2 regions of the Nocardioides sp. ChNu-99 genome follow, and region 1 is predicted to be linked to the other one. Evidence: riboswitches for the same ligand, from Rfam matches in the RefSeq annotation. Region 1 holds a riboswitch; the other holds the start of a gene.
The links. A riboswitch is a leader RNA that binds a small molecule or an ion and turns the genes downstream of it on or off. The one in region 1 is predicted to bind cobalamin.
Positions count from the first base shown of each region.

Region 1 (10,081 bases):
CGAAGTCGCCGCCGATCGGTGCGCCCGCCCGGGCGGCCACGGCCTGCACCGCGGAGACGCCCGGCACGACGCGCACGGGCACGGCGGCGTACGCCGGGTCCTCCGCGGCCGCCGCGACCTGCGCCTCGTGCACGGCGGTCGCCATGCCGAACACCCCGGCGTCGCCGCCGGACACCACCGCGACGCGCTCGCCGCGCAGCGCGAGGTCGAGCGCGAGGCGGGCCCGGTCGACCTCCACGGCGTTGCCGCTGGCGTGACGCGTCAGGCCCTCGCGGTGCGGCACCCGCCGGACGTACGGCGCGTACCCGACCACGTGGTCCACCTCCGCGAGCACCGCGGAGGCCTCGGGCGTCAGCCAGCGGTCCGGCCCCGGGCCGAGCCCGACGACGGCGAGCTCGGCCGGGCCCGCGGCGACGACGCCGGCCGCGCCGACCGCGGCCGGCCGCGTCGCGTCGGCGGCAACGGTCCCCGTCCGCCGGCCCACGCTGTGCAGCGAGTCGCCCGCGACGACGATGAGGGAGAAGTACGGCACCGAGTCCGGGTCGACGTCGACGACGCGCAGGTGCCGCTCGGAGGCCATCGACGCCCGCTCGACGTAGACGGCGTGCTCGAGCCGGCCCGCGGCGGCGAGCGCGCGCCGTACCGCGGGGAACCGGCGGCCGAGCTTCATGATGATCGCGCCGTCCGTGTCCGCCAGCCGGCGCGCGAGCTCGGTCTCGGGCAGGGTGCCGGGCAGGATCGTCAGCACGTCGGTCTGACGAACGAGGGGCGCGGCGACGGTCGCGGTGGCCGCGGCGAACGCGGGCACCCCCGGCACGACCTCGGTCGAGAAGCGCTCGGACAGGGCGTCGTGCATGTACATGTACGACCCGTAGAACATCGGGTCGCCCTCGGCGAGCAGCACGACGTCGCGCCCCGCCTCGAGGTGGGCGGCCAGCCGCGCCGCGGACTCGAGGTAGAAGTCGGCCATCGCGCCGGCGTACCCGCCGGGGTGGTCGGTCGCGCCCGTGGTGACGGGGTAGACGAGCTCCTCCTCGATCGCGCCGGCCGGGACGAGGTCGGCGGCGATGCGGCGGGCGTTCGACTGCTTGCCACGCCCGGCGTGGAAGGCGACGACGTCGGCGGCCGCGATGAGGCGCGCCGCCTTGAGCGTCACCAGCTCGGGGTCGCCGGGCCCGACGCCGACGCCGTGGAAGCGGCCGGGGGTGACGGCGGGGGTGACAGCGGGGGTGACAGCGGGGGTGACAGCGGGGGTGACAGCGGGGGTCGTGCCGGGGGTGCTCACTCCGCCTCCTGGGCGATCGCGTTGAGGGCCGAGGCGGTCATGGCCGAGCCGCCGCGGCGCCCGTGGACGGTGAGGAACGGCAGGTCGTGCGCGCCGGCCCAGGCGGCCAGCGCCTCCTTCGACTCGGCGGCGCCGATGAAGCCGACCGGGCAGCCGACGACCGCGGCGGGCGGCGGGCAGCCGTCGGCGAGCAGCTCGAGGAGGTGGAACAGCGCGGTGGGCGCGTTGCCGATCGCCACCACGGAGCCGGGCAGCCGGTCGGCGAGCAGCGACATCGCGGCGGCGGAGCGCGTGGTGCCCCAGGCCGCGGCGAGCCCGCCGACGCGGGGGTCGCGCAGCGCGCAGAGCACCTCGTTGGCGGCGGGCAGGCGGGCGCGGGTCACGCCCGTGGCCACCATGTGGGCGTCGGTGATGATCGGCGCCCCCGCCGCGAGCGCGGACCGGGCGGCGCGCACCAGCTCGGGGTGCACGACGACGGAGGGGGCGAGGTCGGTCTGCCCGGTGCCGTGCACCATCCGCACGACGACGCGCTCGACGTCCGGGTCGGGCTCGCCGTCGGCGCCCCGGGGGAGGTGGTCGAACCCGCCGGCGGCCCGCACCTCGCGGCGGATGGTGGCGAAGGAGTCGACGTAGATCGCCGCGCCCGAGCCCTCGTAGGCGTAGCGCCGGGTCGGGCGCCGCAGCTCCGCGGCGGCCGCGGGGGCGACGACGACGGGCAGCAGCAGGGAGCGCCAGGGCGTGACGACCACGGGCGCGTCGTCGGGCAGCCCGTCGAGCAGCCGCGCCAGCAGGGGCGGGGTGAGCACCCCCTCGGGCACCGCGACGTGGTCGTGGGTGCCGCCCACCGGCCCGTACGGCGGGGGCTCGGCCGCCGCGGGCACGCGCGGGTCCGGCGCGCCCGCGGGCAGGGGGAGGGGTGCGTCGAGCTCGTCGACGTGCCACGGGGCCTCCGGGCCCTCGCCGCGGGCGACGAGGAACTCGTGGGCGACGCCCAGCAGGGCCGGCACGGCGCCCTCCAGCGGCACCACCGGGCCCCAGCCCGCCGAGCCCCAGCGCACCTGCGCGGTGGTCGCGTCGAGCGCGACGAGGCCGACGTCGGTGGGGCGGCCGAGCACGTCGCCGCGGCCGTCGTCGAGCACGAAGAGGAACCGCGCGGAGAGCCCGGCCAGCGCCGGGTCCGCCCGCAGGGCCTCGTCGAGCGCCCGGGCGACCGGTCGCAGGTCGGCACGTCCCCCCTCGACCCCGGTGAGGGGCGAGACGAGCACGTTGCGCACCAGCTCGTGGCTGCGCGAGGGCAGGAGACCGGTGGCCTCGACGGCGGCGTCGGCCGCGGGCAGCAGCCGGCCGTCCTCCAGCGTGAGGCCGCGCAGCTGCAGGTTGGCGCGCCGCGTCAGGTGCACGTCCCCGTCACCGTGGGCAGCGGCGACCCGGCCGACGGCCCGGAGCGTGCCGGCGTCGGTGGCGCCGCCGACGAGCCGCAGCCGCACGAGGCCGCCGTCCTCGGCGGGCCAGGGCCGGGCGACGCCGGGGCACAGGTCGGTGCGCGTGCGGGTGGCGACCATGGGAGACCTCGTCCGTGCCGGGGCTCGTCACGCGGAGCCCGTCCTCGACACCGGTGGCGGGTGCCACCGGGTGCCAGCAGGTCTTCGGGCTCGGGGTCGACCGGCCGGGACGCCTTCCCAGGGGGATCACCCCCAGTGGCCCCTCTCGAGGAGGTCCCGCCCGTCACCCACACCGCTGCGCGTCAGCCCCGGAGTCGCACCGGGTTCCCTGCCCCTCGCGGGGTCGACTGGCGCGGCGAGACTACCAACCGTCGGCGGTGACGAAGTCCGCGAGCGGCCGGGCGGTCGTCCAGCCGTCGAGCTCCAGCGTCGGACGCTCGTCGAAGTGGGGCGTCGGGCCCAGGCACAGCACGGCCACGGGCTCGGCACCGTCGGGCATGCCGAGCAGCTCGGCGAGGGCCACGGGGTCGAAGATCGACACCCACCCCGTGCCCAGGCCCTCGGCCCGGGCGGCGAGCCACAGGTTCTGGATCGCGCAGGCCACCGACGCCAGGTCCATGTGCGGCATGGTGCGCCGCCCGAAGACGTGCGGCTCCCGACCCTCGCGCAGCGCGACGACCAGCAGCTCGGCGCACTCGCGCACGCCCTCGACCTTGAGCCGCAGGAACTCCGCCGCCCGCTCGTCGAGCGCCGCCGCGGTCGCGTGCCGCTCGGCCTCCACCAGGGCGTGGATGCCCTCGCGCAGGTCGGGGCGGGTGATCCGCACGAAGCGCCACGGCTGCATCAGCCCGACGCTCGGCCCGGCGTGCGCGGCAGCGAGCAGCCGCGCGAGCACCTCGTCGGGCACCGTCGCGCCCGGCACGAACCGGCGCACGTCGCGGCGCTCGCCGATGGCGCGGTAGACGGCGGCGCGCTCGGGGTCGCTGAAGGCGTGGGAGGTCACGGGCGGGGAGGGTACGCCGTCGCGCCGGGCTGCGCCTCAGAGCATCTGGCGCGGCTGGGCCGTCGACTCCAGCACGCTGAGCCACAGGTCGCCGTCGGGGGAGACGCTGTGCGCCCGCTTCGTCACGGCGGGGATGGGCACGTTGACGAAGCGGTGCTTGCGGCGCCCGACCACCACGTCGGTGCGCCCCGACATGGCGGCGTGCACGGCGCTCTGCGCGAGGCGCGCGCAGTAGACGGCGTCGGCGGGGTCGGCGGGCACGGACCGGATGAAGTAGCCGGGGTTGAAGTAGCGCAGCGTCGCCTCCTCGCCGTGCTCGGCGAAGTCGTCGCGGATGCGCTGGCGCAGGTAGCGGCCGGGGTCGCCGAGCACCTGGTTGCCCGACGCGTCGGTCGCGTCCGCCGTCGCCTCGCCGCCCGGGAGGAGGTGCGGACCGACGCCCTCGGCGACCACGATCACGGCGTACCCGCGGTCGGCGACGCGCTGGCGCACGTGGGCGAGCAGGCCGCCGGGCCCCTCCAGGGAGAAGGGCACCTCGGGGATGAGCACGAAGTTGGCGGTCTGCGCGGCCAGCGCCGAGTAGCAGGCGATGAAGCCCGCGTGGCGGCCCATGGTCTGCACGATGCTGACGCCGTTGACCGCCGCCTGGGCCTCGACCTTGGCGGCGGTGATCGACTGCGCGGCGCGCGCGAAGGCGGTCTGGAAGCCGAAGCTCTGCCCGATGTGAGGGATGTCGTTGTCGATGGTCTTGGGCACCCCGACGATCGCGATCGGCAGGCCGCGGCGCGCGCACTCCTCCGACAGCGCGTGGGCGCCGCGCATCGAGCCGTCGCCGCCGACCACGAAGAGGATGTCGATGGCGTGCTCGACGAGGGTGTCGACCATGACGCCCGGGTCGCGGGCGCCGCGTGACGAGCCCAGCACGGTGCCGCCGCGCTCGTGGATGTCGGCGACGTACTCGCGGGTGAGCGCCACCGGCGCCAGCCCGCTCGCGGGGTCGAGGCCGGCGTACCCGTTGCGGAACCCGACGACCTCGGTGACGCCGTAGTGGTCGTCGAGCGAGCGCACGAGCGCGCGGATGACGTTGTTGAGCCCGGGGCACAGCCCGCCGCAGGTGACGACGGCGGCGCGGGTCCGCGACGGCTCGAAGAAGATCCGGGCGCGGGGGCCGCCGGCCTCGAAGGTCGGGAGGTCCTCGCGGGGGACGCCGCGGGCGTCGATGAGCGCGAGGGTGTCGTCCATGAGGATCCGGTCGCCCTCGGCGACGTAGTACTGGTTCGTCGTGCGGCCCTCGACGTAGGAGGCGAGGGGGGACTCGACCGTCGGCTCACCGAGGGTCCTGACCTGGAGGTCCGCGAGGGTCACCACGTGCGGAACCCTAGTGGTCCGTGCCGGCAGCGGTGGTCCGTGCCCTAGGCTGCCGACGACCTTCCGCCGACGGATCCAGGAACCCGGCGCGACTCCGGGGCGGTTCCGCCACTGTGACCCTCGCGACGCCGACGGCGGCGCGGGCCAGCCAGACACTGACCGTCGGCGGTCCTGACCCGACGGGGCGTGAACCCCGAGGAGGAACCCCGTGACCCGCATCGCGCTCGTCTCGACGTCCGACACCGACCTGCTCTCCGCCCGCGCCAGCGGCGTCGAGTTCACGGTCGCGAACCCGTCCCGCTCGGCGCACCAGGAGATGGGGGAGGCGCTCGCGGCGGCCGACCTCGTCGTGGCCCGCATCCTCGGCTCGCCGCAGGACCTGTGCTCCGGGTTCCGCCGCATCGTCGGCACCGGCGTCCCCACCGTCGTCCTCGGCGGCGAGCAGACCCCGAGCGCCGAGCTGATGGAGCTCTCGACGGTGCCGGTGGGCGTCGCGGCGGAGGCCCACCGCTACCTCGCGGAGGGCGGGCCGGAGAACCTGCGCCAGCTGCACGCCTTCCTCTCCGACACGGTCCTGCTGACCGGCGAGGGCTTCGAGCCCCCCGCCTCGCTCCCCGCGTGGGGCTGGGCGGAGCGCCCGCAGGCCGCCGCCCTCGCCGACGCCGGCGACCGGGCGCGGATCGGCATCCTCTACTACCGCGCGCACCACGCCTCGGGGAACACAGCCTTCGCCCACGCGCTGGCCGACGCCGTCGACGCCACGGGCACCGCCGTGGGCCTGCCGATCTACTCCTCCTCGCTGCGCTCGGCCCCCGACGACCTGTACGACGCGCTGGGCTCCCTCGACGCGCTCGTGGTCACCGTGCTGGCCGCCGGCGGCTCGACCCCGGCGGACGTCGCGGCGGGCGGCGCCGACGAGACGTGGGACGTCGAGCGCATCGCCGCCCTCGACGTGCCGGTCCTGCAGGCGCTCGCGCTCACCAGCAGCCGCGAGGAGTGGGAGGCGTCCGACGACGGCGTCTCGCCGCTGGACTCCGCGACGCAGATCGCGATCCCCGAGTTCGACGGGCGCATCATCACGGCCCCGTTCTCGTTCAAGGAGGTCGACGAGGACGGGCTGCCGCGCTACGTGGCCGACCCCGAGCGCTGCGCCCGCGTCGCGGGCATCGCGGCCGCGCACGCCGCGCTGGGCCGCACGCCGGCGGCGCAGAAGCGCCTGGTGCTCATGCTGTCGGCGTACCCGACGAAGCACGCCCGCATCGGCAACGCGGTCGGCCTCGACACCCCGGTCTCGGCGATCCGCCTCCTGCGGGCCCTGCGGGCCGACGGCTACGACCTCGGCCCGGCCGACGGCGAGGTCACCCGCCTGCTCGACCTCGAGGACGAGACCGCCGCCGGCGACGCCCTCATCCACGCGCTCATCGCCGCGGGCGGGCAGGACGAGGAGTGGCTGACGAACGCCGACCTCACCGACGCGCACGTGCGCATCACCCCGGAGCAGTACGCCGCGTGGACCGCCGAGGTCTCGCCGGCGCTCAAGGCCGAGATGGTCGAGGCCTGGGGCGAGGCGCCCGGCACGCTGTTCGTGAACGACGAGGGCGCGATCGTGCTCGCCACCCTGCGCGCCGGCAACGTCGTCGTGATGATCCAGCCGCCGCGCGGCTTCGGCGAGAACCCCGTCGCGATCTACCACGACCCCGACATGGCGCCGAGCCACCACTACCTGGCGGCCTACCGCTGGATCGAGGCGTCGCCCGAGGCCGGCGGCTTCGGCGCCCACGCCGTGGTGCACCTCGGCAAGCACGGCTCGATGGAGTGGCTGCCGGGCAAGAACGCGGCGCTGTCGGCGGACTGCGCGACCGACGCGGTGCTCGGCAACCTGCCGCTCGTCTACCCGTTCCTCGTCAACGACCCGGGGGAGGGGGCGCAGGCCAAGCGCCGCGCCCACGCCACGATCGTCGACCACCTGGTGCCGCCGATGGCCCGCGCGGAGACGTACGGCGACATCGCCCGCCTCGAGCAGCTGCTGGACGAGTACGGCAACATCGCGGCGATGGACCCGGCCAAGCTGCCGGCGATCCGCGGCGAGATCTGGACCCTCATGCAGTCGGCGCAGATGCACCGCGACCTCGGGCTGGAGACCCGCCCCGAGGACGACGACTTCGACGACTTCCTGCTCCACGTCGACGGCTGGCTCTGCGAGGTCAAGGACGCGCAGATCCGCGACGGGTTGCACGTGCTCGGCGGCGCCCCCGAGGGCGAGGCCCGGGTGAACCTGGTGCTCGCCATCCTGCGCGCCACCCAGGTGTGGGGCGGCCAGGCCGGCGCGGTGCCGGGCCTGCGCAGCGCGCTGGGCCTGCCGACCGGAGCGGGCAAGGAGCCGAGCACGGCCGAGGTCGACGCCGTCGAGCGGCGCGCCCGCGCCCTCGTCGAGGCGATGGAGGCCGCCGCCTGGGAGCCCACCGCGGTCCCCGGCGTCGTGGACCGGCTCGAGGGCGACGCGGACCCCGCGGTCGGCGAGGTGCTCACCTTCGCCGCCACCCAGGTGGTGCCCCGCCTGGCGCGCACGACCGACGAGCTCACCGCCGTGCTGCACGCGCTCGACGGCGGCTTCGTTCCGGCCGGCCCCTCGGGCTCGCCGCTGCGCGGCCTCGTCAACGTGCTGCCGACGGGGCGCAACTTCTACACCGTCGACCCGCGTGCGGTGCCGTCGCGGCTCGCCTACGACACGGGCGTCGCCATGGCCGAGTCGCTGCTGGCCCGCCACCGCGACGACACGGGCGAGTGGCCCCGCTCCGTCGGCCTCTCCGCCTGGGGCACCTCGGCCATGCGCACCTCGGGCGACGACGTCGCCGAGGTGCTCGCCCTCGTCGGCGTGCGGCCCACCTGGGACGAGGCGTCGCGGCGCGTGAGCGGCCTCGTGCCGGTGCCGCTCGACGAGCTCGGCCGCCCGCGCATCGACGTGACGCTGCGCATCTCCGGGTTCTTCCGCGACGCCTTCCCCCACGTCGTCGACATGCTCGACGACGCGATCCGCATGGTGGCCGACCTCGACGAGCCCGACGACCTGAACTTCGTGCGCGCCCACGCCCGGGCCGACCTGGCGGAGCACGGCGACGAGCGCCGCGCCACGACCCGCATCTTCGGCTCGGCCCCGGGCGCGTACGGTGCGGGCGTGCTGCAGGCCGTGGAGTCGGGCAACTGGCGCACGGACGCCGACCTGGCGGAGGTCTACACGGCGTGGGGCGGCTTCGCCTACGGCCGTGACCTCGCGGGCGTGCCGGCGACCGAGGACATGCAGGCTAACTACAAGCGCATCGCGGTCGCGGCGAAGAACCTCGACACCCGCGAGCACGACATCGCGGACTCGGCCGACTACTTCGAGTACCACGGCGGCATGGTCGCGACCGTGCGCGCGCTGACGGGCACGGCGCCCCGCGCGTACGTCGGCGACTCCACGTCGCCCGACGCCGTGCGCACCCGCACGCTCGGCGAGGAGACCGCCCGCGTCTTCCGCGCCCGCGTGGTCAACCCGCGCTGGATCTCGGCGATGCAGCGCCACGGCTACAAGGGCGCGTTCGAGCTGGCGGCGACCGTCGACTACCTGTTCGGGTTCGACGCCACCGCCGGCGTGGTGGGCGACCACATGTACGACGCGCTGGCCCGCGCCTACGTCCTCGACGAGGACGTCCAGGCGTTCCTGCGCCAGTCGAACCCGTGGGCGCTGCGCGGCATGGTCGAGCGGCTCTCCGAGGCGGCCGAGCGCGGCATGTGGGCCGAGCCCGACCCCGAGGTCGTGGCCGAGATGCAGCGCGTCTACCTCGAGGTCGAGGGCGAGATCGAGGACCGGTGACCCGCACGCTCCACGTCGTGGGCCTGGGCTCGGGGGACCCCGCGCAGCTGACGGGCCAGGCCGTCGCGGCGCTGCGGGGGGCGGCGTACGCCGTGGCGCCCCGCAAGGCCCGCGCGGACGGCGGGGACGACCCGCTCGTGGCGGTACGGCGCGACCTCCTCACCGCCGTCGCCCCCGGGCTGGAGCTCGTCGAGGTCCCCGACCCCGAGCGTGACCGGTCGGCGCGCGTGGCGGGTGACGCGGCGGCGTACCGGGGTGCCGTCGCGGACTGGCACGCCGCCCGCACCGCGGCCTACGAGCAGTTGCTGCTCGAGCGGCCCGGCGACGTGGCGTTCCTCGTGTGGGGCGACCCGGCGTTCTACGACTCCACGCTGCGCGTCGTCGACGCGGTGCTCGCGGGCGGTCGCGTGCGCGCCGAGGTGCGGGTGGTGCCGGGCATCTCGAGCCTGCAGCTGCTCGCCGCGGCCCACCGGATCGTGCTGCACGAGGTCGGCCAGCCCATCACCGTCACCACTGGGCGGCGCCTGCGCGAGGCCGTCGACGCCGGCGCCGACAACGTGCTGGTGATGCTCAACGCCGGCCTCGACCTGGCCGGGCTGGAGGACTGGACGATCTGGTGGGGCGCCAATCTCGCCGCCACCGGCGAGCGCCTCGTCGCCGGCCGCGTCGGCGACGTGCTCGGCGACGTGCTCACCGCCCGCGACGCGGCGAAGGCCGAGGCCGGGTGGGTCATGGACTGCTACCTCCTGCGCCGCCCCGCCCGCGCCTGACCCGCGGCCTGGTCCGGGCTGCCCGCCCGAGCGTCACCACACGTCGTACGACGCGCCCGTCACCGCGGGGCGCGCCGCGGGGGAGTGATGACGAACGGGCGGGCCCGTCGCAGGACGGGCCCGCCCGTCGGCGGTGCAGCGGCCGGGCGGCCGCGGTGGGGCGTCAGCAGCAGCGACCCGCCGCGGCGTGCTCGCGCAGGTGGTCGCGGTGCCGCTCGAACTCGCGGCGCGACACCGGCTCGACGCCGTCGGCGGCGCAGCGCGCGACGTACGCGTCCCAGCGGCCCTCGCCGCTGACCTCCCGCAGGTACCAGCGCACGCCGGACCAGGCCCGGCGGGTGCGCTCGGCGAGCGCGCTCA
Region 1 covers NZ_JAHWBL010000054.1:4,956-15,036, reverse strand. The annotation lists gene KK617_RS15050 (precorrin-2 C(20)-methyltransferase) at 1-1,285, opposite strand, end outside; gene KK617_RS15045 (precorrin-8X methylmutase) at 1,282-1,968, opposite strand; partial or broken gene KK617_RS15040 (nitrite reductase) at 2,644-2,847, opposite strand; cobalamin riboswitch at 2,926-3,057, opposite strand; gene bluB (5,6-dimethylbenzimidazole synthase) at 3,089-3,730, opposite strand; gene KK617_RS15030 (ATP-dependent 6-phosphofructokinase) at 3,767-5,098, opposite strand; gene cobN (cobaltochelatase subunit CobN) at 5,307-8,951, shown strand; gene cobF (precorrin-6A synthase (deacetylating)) at 8,948-9,721, shown strand; gene KK617_RS15015 (YbdD/YjiX family protein) at 9,885-10,081, opposite strand, start outside; gene KK617_RS15010 (carbon starvation CstA family protein) at 10,079-10,081, opposite strand, start outside.

Region 2 (10,081 bases), on a different contig from region 1:
TCCGCCGTACCCCGAGCAGGGCAACGCCATCGCGCTGCTCGCCACGATCGCCACGCAGCGCCCGCCGCAGCCGCAGCGGGCGGGCGTCCTCGGCGACGTCCTCGCCCGGATGATGGACCCCGACCCGGTGTCCCGCTGGTCGATGGACGACGCCGCCCACGCCCTGCGCCGCGTGGCGGTGCGGCACGGCTCCGGGGAGGCGCTGCCGCGCTCGGGAGCGTTCCTGGGCCCGACCACGCCGGCGTCGCCGGCCGAACCGGTCGCCGAACCGGTCGCCGTACCCGTCGCCACGCAGGCGCGCCCGGCACCGCCCCCGCCCGTCGCACCGGACCCGCCCGACGACCGCGCCCATCGGAGGCGCTGGTCGCTCGTCGCCGCGCTCGCGCTCCTCGCCGTGCTGGGCGGCGTCGCGTTCCTCGTCTGGGGCCAGGGCGACGACGACCAGCAGAGCGCCGACGACCGCGCGAGCGCCACCCCCACCAGCGAGGCCCCGGCGAGCACGGCCACCGAGGACGAGCCGACGAGCCCGGAGCCGAGCGCCTCGACCTCCGAGCCCGCGCCCACGACGACCACCTCCGCGCCCGACGACGAGGCCGGCCGTGCCGCGTTCGTCGAGTCCTACTACGGGGCGCTGCCCGGCGACACCGCGACGGCGTGGGCGATGCTCGGCAGCGGCTTCCAGGCCGAGATCGGCAGCCTCGACAACTACGAGGGCTTCTGGGCGACGATCGATGCCGTGTCGGTCGACGACGTCCAGCCGGCGGGCGAGGACGCGGTCGACGTGTCCCTCACCTACACCACCGACGGGTCGTCGCAGAGCGAGGTCCGTCGGCTCTACCTGGAGCCCACGGACGGCGGCTACGTCATCGTCGACGACGAGGTCACCGGCTGACCGGCGGCCGCGTCGGGTACCTGCCCCGGTCCACGCCTACCCCCGGAGGCCCCCGTGTTCCTGTTCTTCAGCAACCGCCTCGGTTGCTTCGGCTCGATCCTGCTCTCGCTGGCGCTCACCGCGCTGCTCGTCCTGGTGCTGGTCGTCCTCTGACCCGTCCGACGTGACCCACCGGGCCGGTACGGCGCTCGCCGTACCGCTCAGCCGCCCGCCGCGTGCCACCACCGCGGGGGCGCGTCCACGAGGTACCACGCCACCCACGTGACGGGGAACAGCGCGCCGGCCGCCGCCGCGCGCACCCGTCCCGCACCGCGCCGCCGGCTGCCGCGCGCGGTGAGCACGGCGAGCGCGAGCGGCAGTGCCGCCACCGCCGCAGCCACCCAGACGAGCTCCATGCCGAGCAGTGTGGCCCAGGCGCGGCCGCCGCGCACCCCCCTGCTCGCCGGGCGCTGAGACCGCGGGCCCCGCGCGCGGCGCCCCCGTGCTACGTTCCGACCCGAGTCGATCGCATCCGAACGGATGCCAGGGAACACCGGTGGGAATCCGGGACTGGCGCGCAGCGGTGAGGGAGACGGCGACACCAGGTGCCACTGGGGCGGGAGCCCTGGGAAGGCGGTGTCGTCGGCCGATCCCGAGTCCGAAGACCTGTCGGCTCACGTGTTCGACAGCGGGCCCTCGCGCACAGGGCCCCGGACCCGAGAGGCACCTCGCCGTGGACCCGTCACCCCGTCCCGAACCCACCACCGGCCCCACCCCGTGAGCCACGGGAAGCGGACCCGGACCGCGCGCCCCCGCCGGCGCCTGCCGTTCTGGCCGCTCGTCCTCGTGCTGTCCGCGGCCGCGCTCGCGAGCATCGTCGTGTCGCTGGCCTTCGGGTCCGAGGCGATCCCCGTCGGCGAGGTCGTGTCGGCGGTGACCGACCGCCTCGCCGGGCGCGAGCCGGGCCGCTGGGACGTGATCGTGTGGGAGCTGCGCCTGCCGCGGGCGCTGCTGGCCTTCATCGTGGGCGCCGGCCTGGCCGTGGCCGGCGCCGGCATGCAGACCCTGGTGCGCAACCCGCTGGCCGACCCGTACCTGCTGGGCATCAGCTCGGGGGCGTCCGTCGGCGCGACGGCGGTCATCACCATGGGGGTGCTCGGCGCGCTCGGCATCTACGCCATCTCCGTCGGCGCCCTGCTGGGCGCCCTCGTGGCCGCGCTCCTCGTGTGGCTGGTGGCGACCGCGCAGGGCGGCCTGACGCCGCTGCGCCTCGTGCTCTCCGGGGTCGTCCTCTCCTCGGGGCTGTCGGCGATCGCCTCGTTCCTCGTCTTCCTCAGCGACGACCCGCGCGCCGCCAACTCCGTCATGTTCTGGATGCTCGGCAGCGTCGGCGGCGCGACCTGGGAGAAGCTCGTGATCCCCGCCGTCGTCGTCGCGGTGGCGACCGTGGCCATGGTCGCGATCCACCGGTGGATGGACGCCCTCGCGGCCGGTCCCGAGACCGCGTCGGCGCTCGGCGTCAGCGTGGGCGGGCTGCGCACCACCCTCTTCGTGGGCCTCGCGGTGCTCGTCGGCGTGCTGGTCGCGGTGAGCGGCGGCATCGGCTTCGTGGGCCTCATCGTGCCCCACGCCGCCCGGCTGGTCGTCGGCGCGCAGCACCGCGTCGTGCTGCCGGTCGCGGCGCTCGGCGGCGGTCTGTTCCTGCTCTGGGTCGACGTGGTGGCCCGCCTCGCGGTGCGGCCCCAGGAGATCCCCCTGGGGGTCGTGACCGGGGTCGTCGGCGCGCCGCTCTTCCTGCTGCTCATGGGCCGGGGCCGCTACGAGTTCGGCGGCGGCCGGTGAGCGCCGGGAGCCCGTCGCAGGCGCCCCCCGACCTGGCGCTGCGCCTGCGCGGCGTCACGGCCCGTCTCGGCGGGCGGGAGGTCCTGCGCGACGTGGACCTCGACGTACCCCGGGGAGGCCGGCTCGGGATCGTCGGCGTCAACGGGGCCGGCAAGACTACCCTGCTGCGCGTGCTGGCCGGCGTGCTGCACCCCGGGGCGGGCGACGTGCTCATCGCCGACGCCGCCGGCCGGCTCGAGGACAGCCACGACGTGTCGACCCGGGAGCGGGCCCGCCGCCTGGCCTACGTGCCCCAGGAGGAGGTGGTCGCGGCCGAGCTGCTGGTCGGCGAGATGGTGGCGCTGGGCCGCGTCCCGCGCGCCCGGCCCTGGTCCCGCGGGGGTACGGCGGAGCGCGAGGTCGTGCTCGCCTCGCTGGCCGCCGTCGGCCTGGCCGACCGCGTCGACGACCCCTGCGACCAGCTCTCCGGCGGCGAGCGCCGCCGCGCGGTGCTGGCCCGCGGCCTGGCCCAGCAGTGCCCGGTCATGCTGCTCGACGAGCCCACCAACCACCTCGACGTCTCCTGGCAGCTGCGCCTGCTCGAGGTGCTGGCCGAGCGCGCCGAGACGCTCGTCGCCACCATCCACGACCTCGACCTGGCCCTGCGCTTCTTCGACGTCGTCGCCGTCGTCGGGTGGCCCGACCCCGACCGGCGGGGTGCCGGGCCCGCCGGCCTCGTCGCCGTCGGCCGTCCCGAGGACGTGCTGAGCGCCCCCAACGTCGCGGCCCACTTCGGGGTCGGGTCGACCCAGGTCGCCCACCCCCACCTCGACCAGTCCCACCTCCTCATCCACGCCCGGAAGGACCTCTCGTGAGCAGCAGCGCCCCCGCCCGCCTCGTCGGCCTCGTCTCGCTCGCCCTCGGCGCCTCCCTGCTCGCCGGCTGCGGGGCGGACGACCCCGGCTCGGCCGCCGCGGGCGGCATCACCGTGGAGAACTGCGGCGAGGACCTGACCGTCGCCGAGCCCGTCACCGAGCTCTACGCCTACGACGGCGGCATCATCTCGATCGCCCTCGCCGCGGGCGCGCGCGAGGAGCTCGTCGCCGTCACCGGCATGGCGCGGGACCAGGACGTGCTCGAGCTCGCCTACCCCGACGACCGTGTCGACGAGCTCGAGGTCGTCGGCGACCAGTTCCCGACGCTGGAGAACGTCCTCGCCGTCGACCCGCAGCTGATGTTCGCCGGGTGGGGCTACGGGTTCAGCGAGGCCCGCAACCTCGTGCCCGACATGGTCGAGGAGCACGACATCGCGACCTACCTGCTGAGCGAGACCTGCCAGCAGGACGACGGCGGCCGCGGCACGATGGACGCCTGGACGGCCCTGACGACCGACCTGCGCAACATCGGCGAGCTCACCGGCCACGCCGGGACCGCCGAGCAGGTGGTCGCCGACATCGAGGCCCGTCGTACCGCGCTGCAGGAGGCGCCGCAGCCCGCCGAGGCGCCGACGGCGTTCCTCTTCGACTCCGGCACCGACGCGATCTTCACCTCGGGCTCGTACGGCGGGCCCCAGGCCATCTTCGACGCCGCCGGCGTCACCAACGCCACGGCCGACGTCGACGACACCTGGACCGAGGTCGGCTGGGAGACGCTCGCCGCCGCCGACCCCGACGTCATCTTCTTCGTCGACTACCCGGGCCAGTCCTTCGAGGACAAGGTCGAGGTGCTGCGCTCCAACCCGGCGTCGCGCGACCTGGCGGCGGTGCGCGAGGAGCGCTTCGTGAACCTGCCCTACGCGCTGTGGGTCTCGAGCCCGCTCAACATCGACGCCGCCGAGTGGGTACGGCGGGCGGTCGAGCACTACGGGTTCGCCCCGGAGTCGGGCATCGAGCCGACCCTCGACATCACCGCGCTCGACGAGCTGACCGGGAACGAGTGGATCGGCTGACGCCGAGGCCCTCCCGTTCGTGCGGGGTCGCGGTGGCGGAGGGCGAGCCGTCGCCGGCCTGCTGTCGCAGGTGCGCTCAGCGCGACCGCACCTGCCGCACGAGGTCGGCGGCGGCCTCGGGCCACGACGGGTGCTCGAAGGTGAAGCCCGCCTCGAGCAGCCGCCCGGGCACGACGCGGCGGCTCTTGAGGAGCAGCTCCGTGTCGCTGCGCAGCGCGAACGCCCCGAGCGCGGCCATCCACCGCGTGGCCGGCAGGCCGGGGCGGTGGCCCCACTCCCGGCGCAGGGCGCGCATCAGCTCTCGCTGGGGGAGCGGCTCCGGGGCGGCGACGTTGACCGGCCCGTCGATGTCGTCGCGCTCGAGGAGCAGCAGGACGGCGCGGACGAGGTCGTCCTCGTGGATCCACGAGACGTACTGCCCGCCGCCCGCCACCGGCCCACCCACGCCGAGGCGCGCCATCCACAGCAGGTAGTCGAGGATGCCGCCGCGGTCGGGGCTCATCACGAGGGCGGTGCGCAGCGCCACGCGGCGGGTGGCGGGCGTCGCCGCCTCCGCCTGCGCCGCCTCCCAGCTCCGCGCGATCCGCACGCTGTACTCCCAGTACAGGGGTACGTCGGGCTCCTCGCCGCCGATGACGCCGTGGGTCTCGTCGTGGGCGGGGCCGCGCGTGTCGGCGTAGATCGTCGCGGTGCTCATCTGCAGCCACACCCGGGGCGGCCGTTCCGCCTGCGCGATCGCGGCGCCGACGACCCGGGTCGAGGTGACCCGCGAGTCCATCATCTGCCGCAGGTTGCGGTCGGTGTAGCGGCAGTTGACGGAGCGGCCGGCGAGGTTGACGACGGCGTCGACCCCGTCGAGCTCCTCGGCCCACGGGCCGACGGTGCGCCCGTCCCACACCACGTGCCGCACGCCCGGCTCGAGGGCCTCCGGACGCCGGCTGAGCACGACGACGTCGTGCCCCTCCGCCGCCAGCGCCCGCCGCAGGATGCCTCCGACCTGCCCGGTCCCGCCGGGTATCACGATCCTCATGGGCTGACCGTAGCGCAGAACTGAACGCGTTCAAATAGGCGGCGGGCCTAGGACGCGACAGGATGCCCCGGTGACCGGACCAGAGCACCCGAGCGCTGTCGACATGGCGGGCCCACCAGCGCCGTGAGATCCCTCCTCGAACGGCTGCGCGGCTGTAGGTCGGGCTCGTTCCGGGAGCCCGCGGACTCCGGAGACGCCCGGGCCCTGAGCGCCGCCTGGGCGGCGGCGTGGCCGGGACACGCGCCCGACGCGTGGGAGGTCCGGGCGCTGCCAGGCGCCCACCACGTGCGGCTCGACGGACTGGCCGACGGCCGGCTGCCGCACGGTGACGCGGACGACGCCGACGTGGTGGACCTCTACCTCCGGCTCGTCCGGCGGCTGCGCAAGCTGCACGAGGACGAGCCCCTCGTGATCGTCGGGCACGAGTACGGGCGACGCAACATCATGGCTGGCCACTTCCGGAGGGCGTTCCCCGAGGCATGGCCCTGGCGGACCGACCGTCCGTACGGGGGCGTGCAGCGCGGCGGTGAGCCCATCACGTACTTCTGGGTCGTGGGTCCCGGGGTAGAGGCCGGTGAGCTGCGCCGTCTGCTGCGGGAGATCGTCCGCGACGAGGCGCTCACGGTCGTCCTGGCCCCGTCGTCCTTCACGTGGCTGTTCTACCCCTTCGGGCAGGCGGGCGACCTCGCCGTCGTCGACCGTTGGCGCTTCGACCTCGTGCTCGCCGAGTTCGAGGCGTGGGTGTGCCACCACGACGACGTCCCGGACGACGGGTTCCCGCCCGGCGCCTAGGGTGGCCGCCGTACCCCCAGCCGAGGAGGCAGCCATGGCCACCGTCGTCCTGTTCCACCACGCCCAGGGCCTGACGGACGGCGTCCTCGGGTTCGCCGAGCGCCTCCGCGAGGCCGGCCACGAGGTCCACACCCCCGACCTCTTCGACGGGCGCACGTTCGACACGGTCGTCGACGGGGTCAACCACGTCGCCGACATCGGCTTCCCGGCGATGCTGCAGCGCGGGGCGGCCGCGGTCGGCCACCTCCCGACCGAGCTCGTGTACGCCGGGTTCTCCCTCGGCGTGCTGCCCGCGCAGATGCTCGCGCAGGGTCGTACGGGCGCCCGAGGTGCGCTGCTCCTCGAGGCCTGCGTGCCGCCCAGCGAGTTCGGCGACCGCTGGCCCGACGAGGTCCCGGTGCAGGTGCACGGCATGACCGAGGACCCGTACTTCGCGGGCGAGGGCGACCTCGATGTCGCCCGGGCGCTCACCGCGCAGGTCGAGGGCGGCGAGCTGTTCCTCTACCCCGGGGACGCGCACCTGTTCGCCGACCCGACGCTGCCGTCGTACGACGAGGAGGCCGCCGGCCTGCTCATCGACCGCGTCCTGGCCTTCCTGGAGCGGGTGGACGCCCGGGCCTGAGCCAGGACGTCAGGAGCGCGGGCCCGTGCTGCCGCCGCGGTCGAGCTCGGCGGTCGTCATCGCGCGCAGCGCCCCGGTGTCGCCGTCGAGGACCGCGCCGTGGCGGGCGCCGGCGTCGTCGCGCCACACGATGTCGACCCGCGCGTCGATGGGGCGCAGCAGGAGCACCAGCTGGCCGTCGCCCTCCTGCAGGCTGCGGGCCCGCACGTCGGAACCCGGGTAGAGCGCGGTGCGGGGGTGGGGGAGGGCGACCACGTCGTGGACCGTGCCGTGCCCCGCCCAGCTGACGTGGTGGCTGCGGTGCTGCTCGTCGCCCTGCGCGGAGCTGCGGACGACGAGGTGGCCCGGTCGTCGGACCTCGCCGTGACGTTCGTGCGTCAGGTTCACGGGGTGCGCTCCTGGGGCAGGCGGATCGTGGCGGTGGTCCCGGCGCCGGGGGCGCTGTCGAGCTCGATGGTGCCGGCGTGCGCGGCGACGACGCGCTGCGCGACGGGCAGGCCGATGCCGAGGCCCTGGGTGGCGCTGCGGCGGGCCCGCTCGGTGCGGTAGAAGCGCGTGAACGCCTGGCGCGCCTCCGCCGGGGTCATGCCGTCACCCGTGTCGCGCACGGCCACCACGGCGTCGGGGCCGTTGGGCCCGTCCTCGCGGCGCACCGTGATGGTGACGCAGCCGCCGTCCGGGGAGTGCTTGACGGCGTTCGACACGAGCTGGTCCACGGCCTGCGCCAGGCGGGGCTGCGCCAGCACGCGCACCGGCGCGGGTGGTACGTCGAGGCGCAGCGTCGTGCTGCGCTCGGCCGCCAGCGCGCGGTGGCGGTCGTGCGCCTGGCGGGCCAGGTCGGCGAGGTCCGTCGGGCTGCGGTCGCCACCGACGTCGGCGAGGTCCTCGCGGGACGCCTCCAGCAGGTCGTTGATGCGTCCCATGAGGACGGCGGCGTTGCGGCGCGCGGAGTCGACCGAGCGCACCAGGCGCGGGTCACCCGGGCGGTGGCCGCCGTTCTCCAGCGCCTCGGCGAGCAGCTCGTTGTGGCCGATGATCGAGGTGAGCGGCGTCCGCAGCTCGTGGGAGACGGTCGAGAGGAACCGGTCGCGCACCTCCACCGCCTCGGTGAGCTCGGTGACGTCCCACGCAGCGACGACGGACCCGAGGTGCACCGGCGGCTCGTCGGCCCGCTCGTCGGCCGCCCCCGAGCCGGGACCCGTGCCCGTGCCGGGGAGGGGGCCGCGGTGCTGCCCGCCGCCGGAGGGGGCGCGGCCCTCCCACAGCTGGTGGCAGGAGGCCATCATGGCCCGCTGGTCGCCGGGCGGACCGACCCAGTAGAGCCGGCCGGGCTCGTCGTCGCCCCGTCGGGCCCGGGCGACGATCTGCTCGCGGGCCGGGACCGGGGTGACGCGGTCCTCGTAGAAGACGCGGTGGGGGGAGCCCGGGGGCGGACCGACGGGGACGGGCTGGCTCGCGTCGTACCCCGCGAGCGCCGCGAGGTGCCGCGCGTAGGGGTTGAGCAGCGCGGGGCGGCCGCGGTCGTCGAGGTAGCAGACGCCGGCGTCGATCACGCCCGTGACGCGCTCGGCGACGAGCAGGCGGTGCCGCGCCAGGTCGAGCTGCTCCCGCAGCGCCGCCCGGGAGGCGAGGAGGTCGTCCTGCTTGCGCTGCAGCAGCATCGCCAGCGAGCGGGCGGTCACGACCACCGCGATCGTCACCACGGGGAACAGCGAGGCCTGCACCCAGGCGAGGCCGGTGGACAGGCCGGTGCCGGGACCGACGAAGGTCCAGGCGCTCTGGGCGAACGCCCCCGCCAGCGCGAGGACGATGCCGCGCCCCCCGAACTCGAACGCCAGCCACGTCAGCGGCAGCACCGAGAGCAGGCCGATCGAGCGGAGGTCGCCCAGGTCGAGGCGCAGCACCACGGTCGCCAGCAGGGTGGCCGCGGGCACGACGATGCGCCAGGCGAGGCCCCAGCGCTCCCACGGCGCGGCGAGGGCGGCGACGGAGGCCGCGGCGACGAGGGCGAGGGAGAGGACGATGGGTGTGCTCGCCAGGAGGTGCGGGGCCGTCAGGGCCAGGGCGGTCGCCAGGTAGGCCGTCAGCAGCAGCGTGGGCAGCTGCCAGACGACGAACACGCGCACGCGTCCGCGCAGCGTCACATCACGTTCCGGTCCGAGCACCCGAGTGTCCTTCCATCTCCACGCACCGCGCGTGGGAGGGAACAGTCCACACCAGGAACGGGATGACGCCACCGTGCTTGTGGACAACCACCGCACAACTTGTGGCGGTGCAGAAGCGGTCTTCAGCAGGGCGCGGGAGGCGGCGCCGCAGCGCCGGGGTCCTCGCCAGACTAGGGCTTCGCGGCGCCCCTGTCCGACGATCCGGCGGGCCAGGCCGGCAGCAGCGGGACCAGCACGGCGAGCTGCTCGCGGGACACCCAGGACGGGTTGGAGCCGGCGGGCATCCGCAGCACCTCGAGGTCGCCCGCGCCGGCGGCCCGGACCTCCTCGGCCGGCACGCCGTCCGGCAGGAGCGGTACGTCGAGCCCGACCTCCGGGCGTCCGTCACCGTCGCGGGGGCGCACGGCGGCGGTCACGTTCCCCAGCCCCCAGATGCCGCGCGTCAGCAGCCGCCCGTCGCCGGACACCCAGAGGAGCACCCGGTCGCCCGGCGCCATCATCCGGCCGCGGTAGTTGTCGCTGACGCAGCGCCTCGTCACCACGAGCGGTACGCCGCCCCTCGCCGCCGCGACCAGGTCGGGGTTCGCGCGGGGGTCGGTCTTGACGAGCCACGCGCCGAGCGTCGCGGGGGTGATGCGGGCGGTGGCCACGCTTCGTTCCTACCAGGACCGGGCATGAAGACCGCTCGGAAGGGGAAGGAGAGCAGCCGTGAGCAACGGCAGGAACACCACCCTCGTGAGCTGGCTGTGGGCGCTCGTGCCCGCTGTCACGCTGGGCCTCGGCACCCCGGCGATCATGGCCCACGCGGCGGTCAAGAAGCGCAGCCGGGCGC
Region 2 covers NZ_JAHWBL010000032.1:12,705-22,785, forward strand. The annotation lists gene KK617_RS11800 (serine/threonine-protein kinase) at 1-892, shown strand, start outside; gene KK617_RS11805 (hypothetical protein) at 1,093-1,287, opposite strand; cobalamin riboswitch at 1,378-1,560, shown strand; gene KK617_RS11810 (iron ABC transporter permease) at 1,694-2,713, shown strand; gene KK617_RS11815 (ABC transporter ATP-binding protein) at 2,710-3,567, shown strand; gene KK617_RS11820 (ABC transporter substrate-binding protein) at 3,564-4,640, shown strand; gene KK617_RS11825 (TIGR01777 family oxidoreductase) at 4,717-5,670, opposite strand; gene KK617_RS11830 (hypothetical protein) at 5,956-6,462, shown strand; gene KK617_RS11835 (dienelactone hydrolase family protein) at 6,497-7,084, shown strand; gene KK617_RS11840 (hypothetical protein) at 7,094-7,471, opposite strand; gene KK617_RS11845 (HAMP domain-containing sensor histidine kinase) at 7,468-9,249, opposite strand; gene KK617_RS11850 (EVE domain-containing protein) at 9,420-9,899, opposite strand; gene KK617_RS11855 (helix-hairpin-helix domain-containing protein) at 9,958-10,081, shown strand, end outside.
Region 2: another riboswitch for cobalamin. It lies ahead of KK617_RS11810 (iron ABC transporter permease); the one in region 1 lies ahead of KK617_RS15040 (nitrite reductase).